DNA from 2 places in the Streptomyces sp. NPDC101118 genome. Region 1 is predicted to be linked to the other one. Evidence: riboswitches for the same ligand, from Rfam matches in the RefSeq annotation. Region 1 holds a riboswitch; the other holds the start of a gene.

The links. Region 1 has a riboswitch for guanidine ahead of ACIQUQ_RS24540 (DMT family transporter). Riboswitches for the same ligand answer to the same signal wherever they lie in the genome.
Positions count from the first base shown of each region.
Region 2: it holds a riboswitch for guanidine, as region 1 does, so the genes downstream of both, ACIQUQ_RS05260 (Ohr family peroxiredoxin) here and ACIQUQ_RS24540 (DMT family transporter) in region 1, are expected to answer to the same signal.

Region 1 is NZ_JBIVZG010000016.1:123,470-126,653, forward strand. Features, by position in the region: gene bcp (thioredoxin-dependent thiol peroxidase) at 1-212, opposite strand, end outside; gene ACIQUQ_RS24530 (DUF3618 domain-containing protein) at 316-636, shown strand; gene ACIQUQ_RS24535 (co-chaperone GroES) at 722-1,024, shown strand; guanidine-III (ykkC-III) riboswitch at 1,078-1,141, shown strand; gene ACIQUQ_RS24540 (DMT family transporter) at 1,172-1,492, shown strand; gene ACIQUQ_RS24545 (transglycosylase domain-containing protein) at 1,437-3,184, opposite strand, start outside.
Region 2 is NZ_JBIVZG010000002.1:508,755-511,938, reverse strand. Features, by position in the region: gene ACIQUQ_RS05275 (PRC-barrel domain-containing protein) at 17-376, shown strand; gene ACIQUQ_RS05270 (protealysin inhibitor emfourin) at 499-741, opposite strand; gene ACIQUQ_RS05265 (hypothetical protein) at 968-1,453, opposite strand; gene ACIQUQ_RS05260 (Ohr family peroxiredoxin) at 1,446-1,892, opposite strand; guanidine-III (ykkC-III) riboswitch at 1,976-2,037, opposite strand; gene ACIQUQ_RS05255 (VOC family protein) at 2,233-2,661, opposite strand; gene ACIQUQ_RS05250 (mechanosensitive ion channel family protein) at 2,712-3,184, opposite strand, start outside.

The DNA.
Region 1 (3,184 bases):
ACGCCGATCACGTCGTAGCCGGCGCCCGCCAGCACGTCGAGGTTGTCGGTGAAGTCGCAGGCCTGCTTGGTGCAGCCGGGGGTCAGGGCGGCCGGGTAGAAGTACACGATCACCTTGCGGCCCTTGTGGTCGGCCAGCGAGACCTCGTTGCCGTCCGCGTCGGGCAGGGTGAAGGCGGGAGCCGTGTCGCCGGGCTGGAGTCGCTCGCTCATGTCCTCAAGTCTCCTCGGGAGGGGATCCGTACGGCACGAGCGTAAGCTGACAGACTGTCCACGTCGGACTACGCCCACCCACGACCATCACGGAGGCAGCGCGGTGTCGGATGTTAGGACCCCCGCCCAGATCGAGGCGGACATCATCCGCAGGCGCGAGCAGCTCGCGGAGACGCTCGACGAGATCGGCGTGCGCATGCACCCGCAGACGATCATCGGGGACGCCAGGGCCCGGGTGGCCTCGACGGTCGACGAGACGGCGGGCCGTGCCTTCGCCGCCGTGAACCGGGTGGTCATCGACCTCAAGGCCGGCCTGCGGCACGAGGACGGCGCCCCGCGCTTCGAGCGGGTCGTGCCGGTGGCGATGGTCGCCGTGGGTCTGATCGGTCTGCTCGCCGTCTCCGCGCGTCGCAGGCGCGGGTGACCCTGGGGGGCGCGGGGCGGGCGCGGGCAGGTAGGTTCGGTACGTGAGCGATAACCCCACCCACCACGACAAGCTGCCCATCCGGATGCTGCACGACCGCGTGCTGGTCCGGTCGGACTCGCCCGAGGGCGAGCGCCGTTCCGGCGGCGGCATCCTCATTCCGGCGACGGCTGCGGTGGGCAAGCGGCTGGCCTGGGCCGAGGTGGTCGCGGTCGGTCAGAACGTGAGGACCGTGGAGCCGGGCGACCGGGTGCTGTACGACCCCGAGGACCGTGCCGAGGTGGAGGTGCGGGGCGTGGCGTACGTGCTGATGCGCGAGCGGGACCTGCACGCGGTGGCCGCGGAGCGGCTGGAGGGGTCGGAGGACTCCACCGGCCTGTACCTGTAGACGGTTTTCCGAGGAAGGGCCGGTGACCTGGGTCACCGGTCCTTTTTTCGTGTTTTGCTACGGTGGTCTGGAACCCCGACGAGACGCGCCGTACCGGGTACGACAAGACGACGCACCCCGTTCCGCTCTCGTCCCGGAGGTGCCGTCATGGCCTGGGTTCTTCTTCTCGTCGCCGGTCTGCTCGAGGTCGGCTGGTCGGTCGGCATGAAGTACACGGAGGGGTTCACGCGGCTCTGGCCGAGCGTGTTCACCGGTGCCGGCATCGTGGCGAGCATGGTGTTGCTGTCGTACGCGGCGAAGTCGCTGCCGATCGGTACGGCGTACGGCGTGTGGGTGGGCATCGGTGCGGCCGGTGCGGCGGTGCTGGGCATGGTGGTGCTGGGTGAGCCGGTGACCGCCGCCCGGATCTTCTTCATCTGTCTGCTGCTGGTGGCTGTGGTGGGTCTGAAGGCGACCTCGGGTCACTAGTTCCGCCGCTGTCGGTGCCGCCGGGGCCTCCGGTGGTGGTGGTGCCGCCCGTGGTGGTGGTGCCGCCTCCGTCGGTGCCGGTGGTGGTGCCGCCGGTGGTTCCCGTGGTGGTGCCCCCCGTGGTGCCGGTGGTGGCGCCCTGGGTCCGGCCGCCTTCGTCGCCCCCGCCCGTGTTGCCCCCGTTGTTCCCGCCCTGGGTGCGTCCCTGGTCGCGGCCATGGTTCTGGCCTTCGGTCTGGCCCTGGGGGCGGCCGGGGCGCTCGCGGTCGGGGCCGCGGGTGCGGGTGGGCTCGGCGGGCGGTACGTACGCGGCGCCGGGCTGGAGTTCCAGGTCGAAGTCGACGGGGTCGGTGCCTTCCAGTGCGGCCGCGGTGTACGCGGCCCAGATGCGGGCGGGGTAGCCGCCGCCGTTGATGCGGGCCTCGCCGAGGGCGCCGTAGAGGGGCTGGAGGGTGCCGGCGTCGGGGTCCTGGCCCATGACGGCCACGACGGTGGCGAGCTCGGGGGTGTAGGCGGCGAACCAGGCGGCCTTGTCCTCCTCGGCGGTGCCGGTCTTGCCGGCGGCGGGGCGTCCTGCGGCGAGGGCGGCGGTGCCGGTGCCGCTCTCGACGACGCTCTGCAGCATGGAGGTGGTGGTGTCGGCGGCCTCGCGGGTGACGGCCTGGCGGGGGGTGCGGCGGGGGAGGGGGACGGAGTCGCCGTCCTTGGTGATCTTCTCGACGATGGTCCAGGGGGTGTGGCGGCCGTGGTCGGCGAGGGTGGCGTAGACCTGGGTCATGTCGAGGACGCTGGCCTGGAGGGTGCCGAGGGCCATGGCGGGTACGGCGTCGAAGGCGGGTACGTCCTTGGGCATCCCCATGTCGACGGCGGTCCTCTTGACCTTGGTGGGGCCGACGTCGACGGCCAGCTGTGCGTAGACGGTGTTGACGGAGTCGTTGGTGGCTTCGCGCACCGTGATGTCCCCGTAGGAGCGCTGGTCCTCGTTCTCGGGGGCGTAGGCGATGGCGGAGCCCTGGACGGGGCGCCGGTTGTCGCCGTTGTAGAGGGTGTTGGGGGTGATGCGGCGGCCGTCCTGGGTGGTGGATCCGTTCTGGACGGCGGCGGTGAAGACGAGGGGCTTGAAGGTGGAGCCGGGGGTGTAGTCGCGCCGGGTGGCGTTGTTGACGTACTGCCTGGTGTAGTCGATGCCGCCGTAGAGGGCGACGACCTTGCCGGTTGCGGGGTCGATGGAGGCGCCGCCGGCGCGGACGATGCGGTCTTTGGCGCGGTCGGGGTCGAGCTTGCTCATGAGCTGGTCGCGGACGGCTTCGACGAAGGCGGTCTGGCGCCGTTTGTCGATGGTGGTGGTGATGCGGTAGCCGCCGGCGGCGAGGTCGGTCTCGTCGATGACCTTGTTGGCGAGGAGGTGGTCCCGGATGGTTTCGACGAGGTAGCCGCGCTGTCCGGACATGCCGGAGGGGGCGCGGACCTTGCCGGGTTCGGGGAAGGTGGTGGCGGCGCGTTCCGCGGGGTCGAGCCACTTCTTCTTGACCATGCCGTCGAGGACGTAGTTCCAGCGGGCGACGGCGCGGCCGCGCTGCTGGGGGTGGGCGACGACGTCGAAGGCGCTGGGGGAGTTGAGGAGGGTGGCGAGGTAGGCGCCCTCGGCGGTGGTGATGCGGCTGATGTCCTTGCCGTAGTAGGCCTGGGCGG
Region 2 (3,184 bases), on a different contig from region 1:
AAAGGAAGTTGCTCCCATGACCGAGAACATCTGGGTCTACCGCCTCTCCGTCGGCAGCCTGGAGGGCACCGATCTGACGGGCTACAAGGTGGAGGCCGTCGACGGCACCATCGGCAAGGTCGACAAGCACTCGTACGAGACCGATGCCTCCTGGATCGTCGTCGACACCGGACCCTGGATCTTCGGCAAGGAGGTCCTCCTGCCCGCCGGCACGATCACCCGCGTGGACGCCGCGGAGGAGAAGGTCTACGTCGACCGGACGAAGGAACAGGTCAAGGAGGCCCCGGAGTTCGTCCGCGACAAGCACCTGGGCGACCCGGAGTACCACCGGGAGGTCGGCGGCTACTGGGGCGACGCCCCGCTGGGCCGCTTCTGACCGCGCCGCACCGCGATCCTGGAAACCGGCGGGCGTTCCGGCACCTCGGGGTGCCGGAACGCCCGCCGGCGTTTCCCGTCAGTGGCCCGGCCGCCGTGGGCGGCCGGGCCACTGACGTCCGGTCAGGCCGCCTCCTCCAGCACGGCGCGGATCAGCCTGCGCTGGTCCTCGGAGAGGCAGCCGTCCTCGACGTCGAGCACCTGGTCGTCCACGGTGATCCGGTAGTGGAAGCCGTCCGGGGTGCCCGACAGGGCCCTGAGGGCCAGCTCCTCCCAGTGCGCCGCGTCGCGGCGGCCCGAGGTGTCGAGCTCGCGGGCCTTCTCCACACCCGCGAAGCCCCCGGATCGCGTGACGGTGATCCGCATGGTCGTTACCTCCGTGGTCCGGTCGGCCGCCACGGGGAAGTCCGGTACCTGTCCCCCGCAGCGGTGGCGGCGCGTCACCGCCGCCCCCGCGCCTGCCCCGCTTCCGCGCACCTGGGCACCGCGAGGGCCCGGAGCGGCCCGATCCGTCCGGAAAGCGCCGTCGGGTGGCCGAGAGGGGCCGGGCCGGGTGCCGCTGCGGCTCCCGGCTCCCCCGCGGGCCCGGGGGTCACAGCCGCCAGTACGTGCCCGTACGGGAGTCGACGTGGACCACGTGCGCGCCGACGCGTACGACGTGGTGGTCCGGGCCGGTCCAGGAGCCGCTGTCGCCCTCGGCGTCGGGGAGCGGCGTCCAGACCTCGAGGAAGGTGCTGCCGTCCGGGTTCGTGCCCCACTCGACGAGGTCCGTGCCCTCCCACCGGAAGCTGCCCGCGTCCTCGCCGGGCTCCCCCGTCAGGTGGTGGAAGTGCACCTGGCGGCCGTCGAAGCCGGTGGTGCCGGCGAAGCCCCGGCTGTCCGCGAAGTACCGGCCGTCCTGCAGCCAGACCACCTCGTCGTCCTCGCGCAGGGGTCCGCCGTCGCGGCTGATCCCGCGCCGCAGCCATGCGCCCCGCTCCGGCACCGGCACGCCCGGCCCGCCGGGGGCCGGGGTCCCGGCCGGGACCGGGTACCGGCTTCCGTCCGGCGGCCCGGGCGCGGCGGCCGGCTCAGGCATCGGCGGGGCCGCCGTCGAGCGCCTGGAGCGAGAGGTCGATGTTGCCGCGTACCGCCTGCGAGTAGGGGCAGACCGCGTCCGCGCGGTGGAGCAGGGGCAGCAGGTCCGCCGCCGCCCAGCCGGGCACGGAGACGGTGAGGCCGACGGCGAGGCCGTAACCCGCGGGCGTGTCCGTGGTGCCCAGCCGCACCTCGCACTGCACGCGGGCGGCCGACGCGTCGGCACCGAACTCGCCGGCCACCTCGGCCAGTGCGGAGGTGAAGCACGCGGCGAAGCCGGCCGCGAACAGCTGCTCGGGGTTGGTGGTGCCCGGCACCTTCTTGCGCGGCGGCGCCAGCCGGACGTCCAGCCGTCCGTCGTCGGTGACGACCGATCCGGTGCGTCCTCCGGAGGCGTGCGCGGTCGTGGTGTAGAGGGTGCGGGTGAGCGGCACGGTCATGTGGTCGGCCCATCTGTGCGACGAGGGAACGCTGCCCGGGGCCGGACAGCGGTACGGCGCCTGCCGGTGGGACGGCGCCGTGGGGCGCGTCGTCGTGCGTAACCGGGTACGGCGCATCTCGTCCGGGGCCTCGGGTGGGGCCGCCGCACAATCTAGCAACGGACCGCGGGGACCGGGGTCCGCCGGTGACCCTTCTCACCCGGGAGGGCGGCAGGGGCCGGCCGTGGGCGGCCGGGACGGCGGACGCTCACCCGCGCGACCGGGCCGGGACCGCACCGCCCGCCCGGTGGCGCCGGGACCGCCCACCCGCCCGGTGGGCCGGCCCCGGTGGCCGCGCCCCTCAGCCGCGGCGGGACTGGGCCGGTACGGCCGCCTGCCGGACCGCGGACAGGACGAACCCGTGGCCCGCCGGGTCTGCGTAGCGGCGCACGGTGGTACGGCTGCCCGGCCCGCTGCCGGGGTCCTCGGCGGCCACCGGCCGGGCCCCGAGCGCCACGGCCTCGCGCTCGGCGTCGTCCAGGCTCGGTGCGGGGACCAGTATGTGCAGGTGGGCCTGCTGGGAACCCTCGGGGAGTGGCCAGCTCGGCGGGGCGTGGTGCGGGTCGCGGCGGACGCCGAGGACCACGCCGGCGGGGCCGGAGACGAGGAGCAGGTCCCCGTCGTCGGGGGCGGGCGCGGCGGTGCCGCCGAGGAGTTCGGCGTAGAAGCGGGCCAGCAGCTCGGGTTCGGCGCTGTCCAGGACGAGGACTGTGGTCTTGGGTACGGTCATGCCGCGCGTGTGCCCGGAGTCCGCGCCCGTACACGGGGCGTGTCCGGGCGTCAGTCCCAGGCCGGGCGGCGGGGGCCGTCGCCGTCCGGCGAGGGGGCCGGGGCCACCGCGAGGCGCGGCAGGGCGTGGGGGTGCTTCTCGGAGAGCCAGGCGACGAGGCGTTCCCGCACCGCGCAGCGGACGGTCCACAGGTCGTCGGCGTCCTTGGCCGTGACGATGGCCCGGACGACGATCGTGGAGGGGGTCGTCTCGGTGACGGCGACGTCCCAGCCGCGGCCGTCCCATGCGGGGCAGTCGCGGAGGATGTCGTGGACGTGCTCGCGCATGAGGTCCACCGGCGCGGAGTGGTCGCAGTGGAGGAAGACGCTGCCGGTCATCTGGAGGCCGCCGCGGGACCAGTTCTCGAAGGGCCGGGTGGTGAAGTACGAGACCGGCATGGTGATCCGGCGCTCGTCCCAGGTCCGCACGGCGAGGAAGGTGAGGGTGATGTCCTCGACCACTCCCCACTCGCCGTCGACGACGA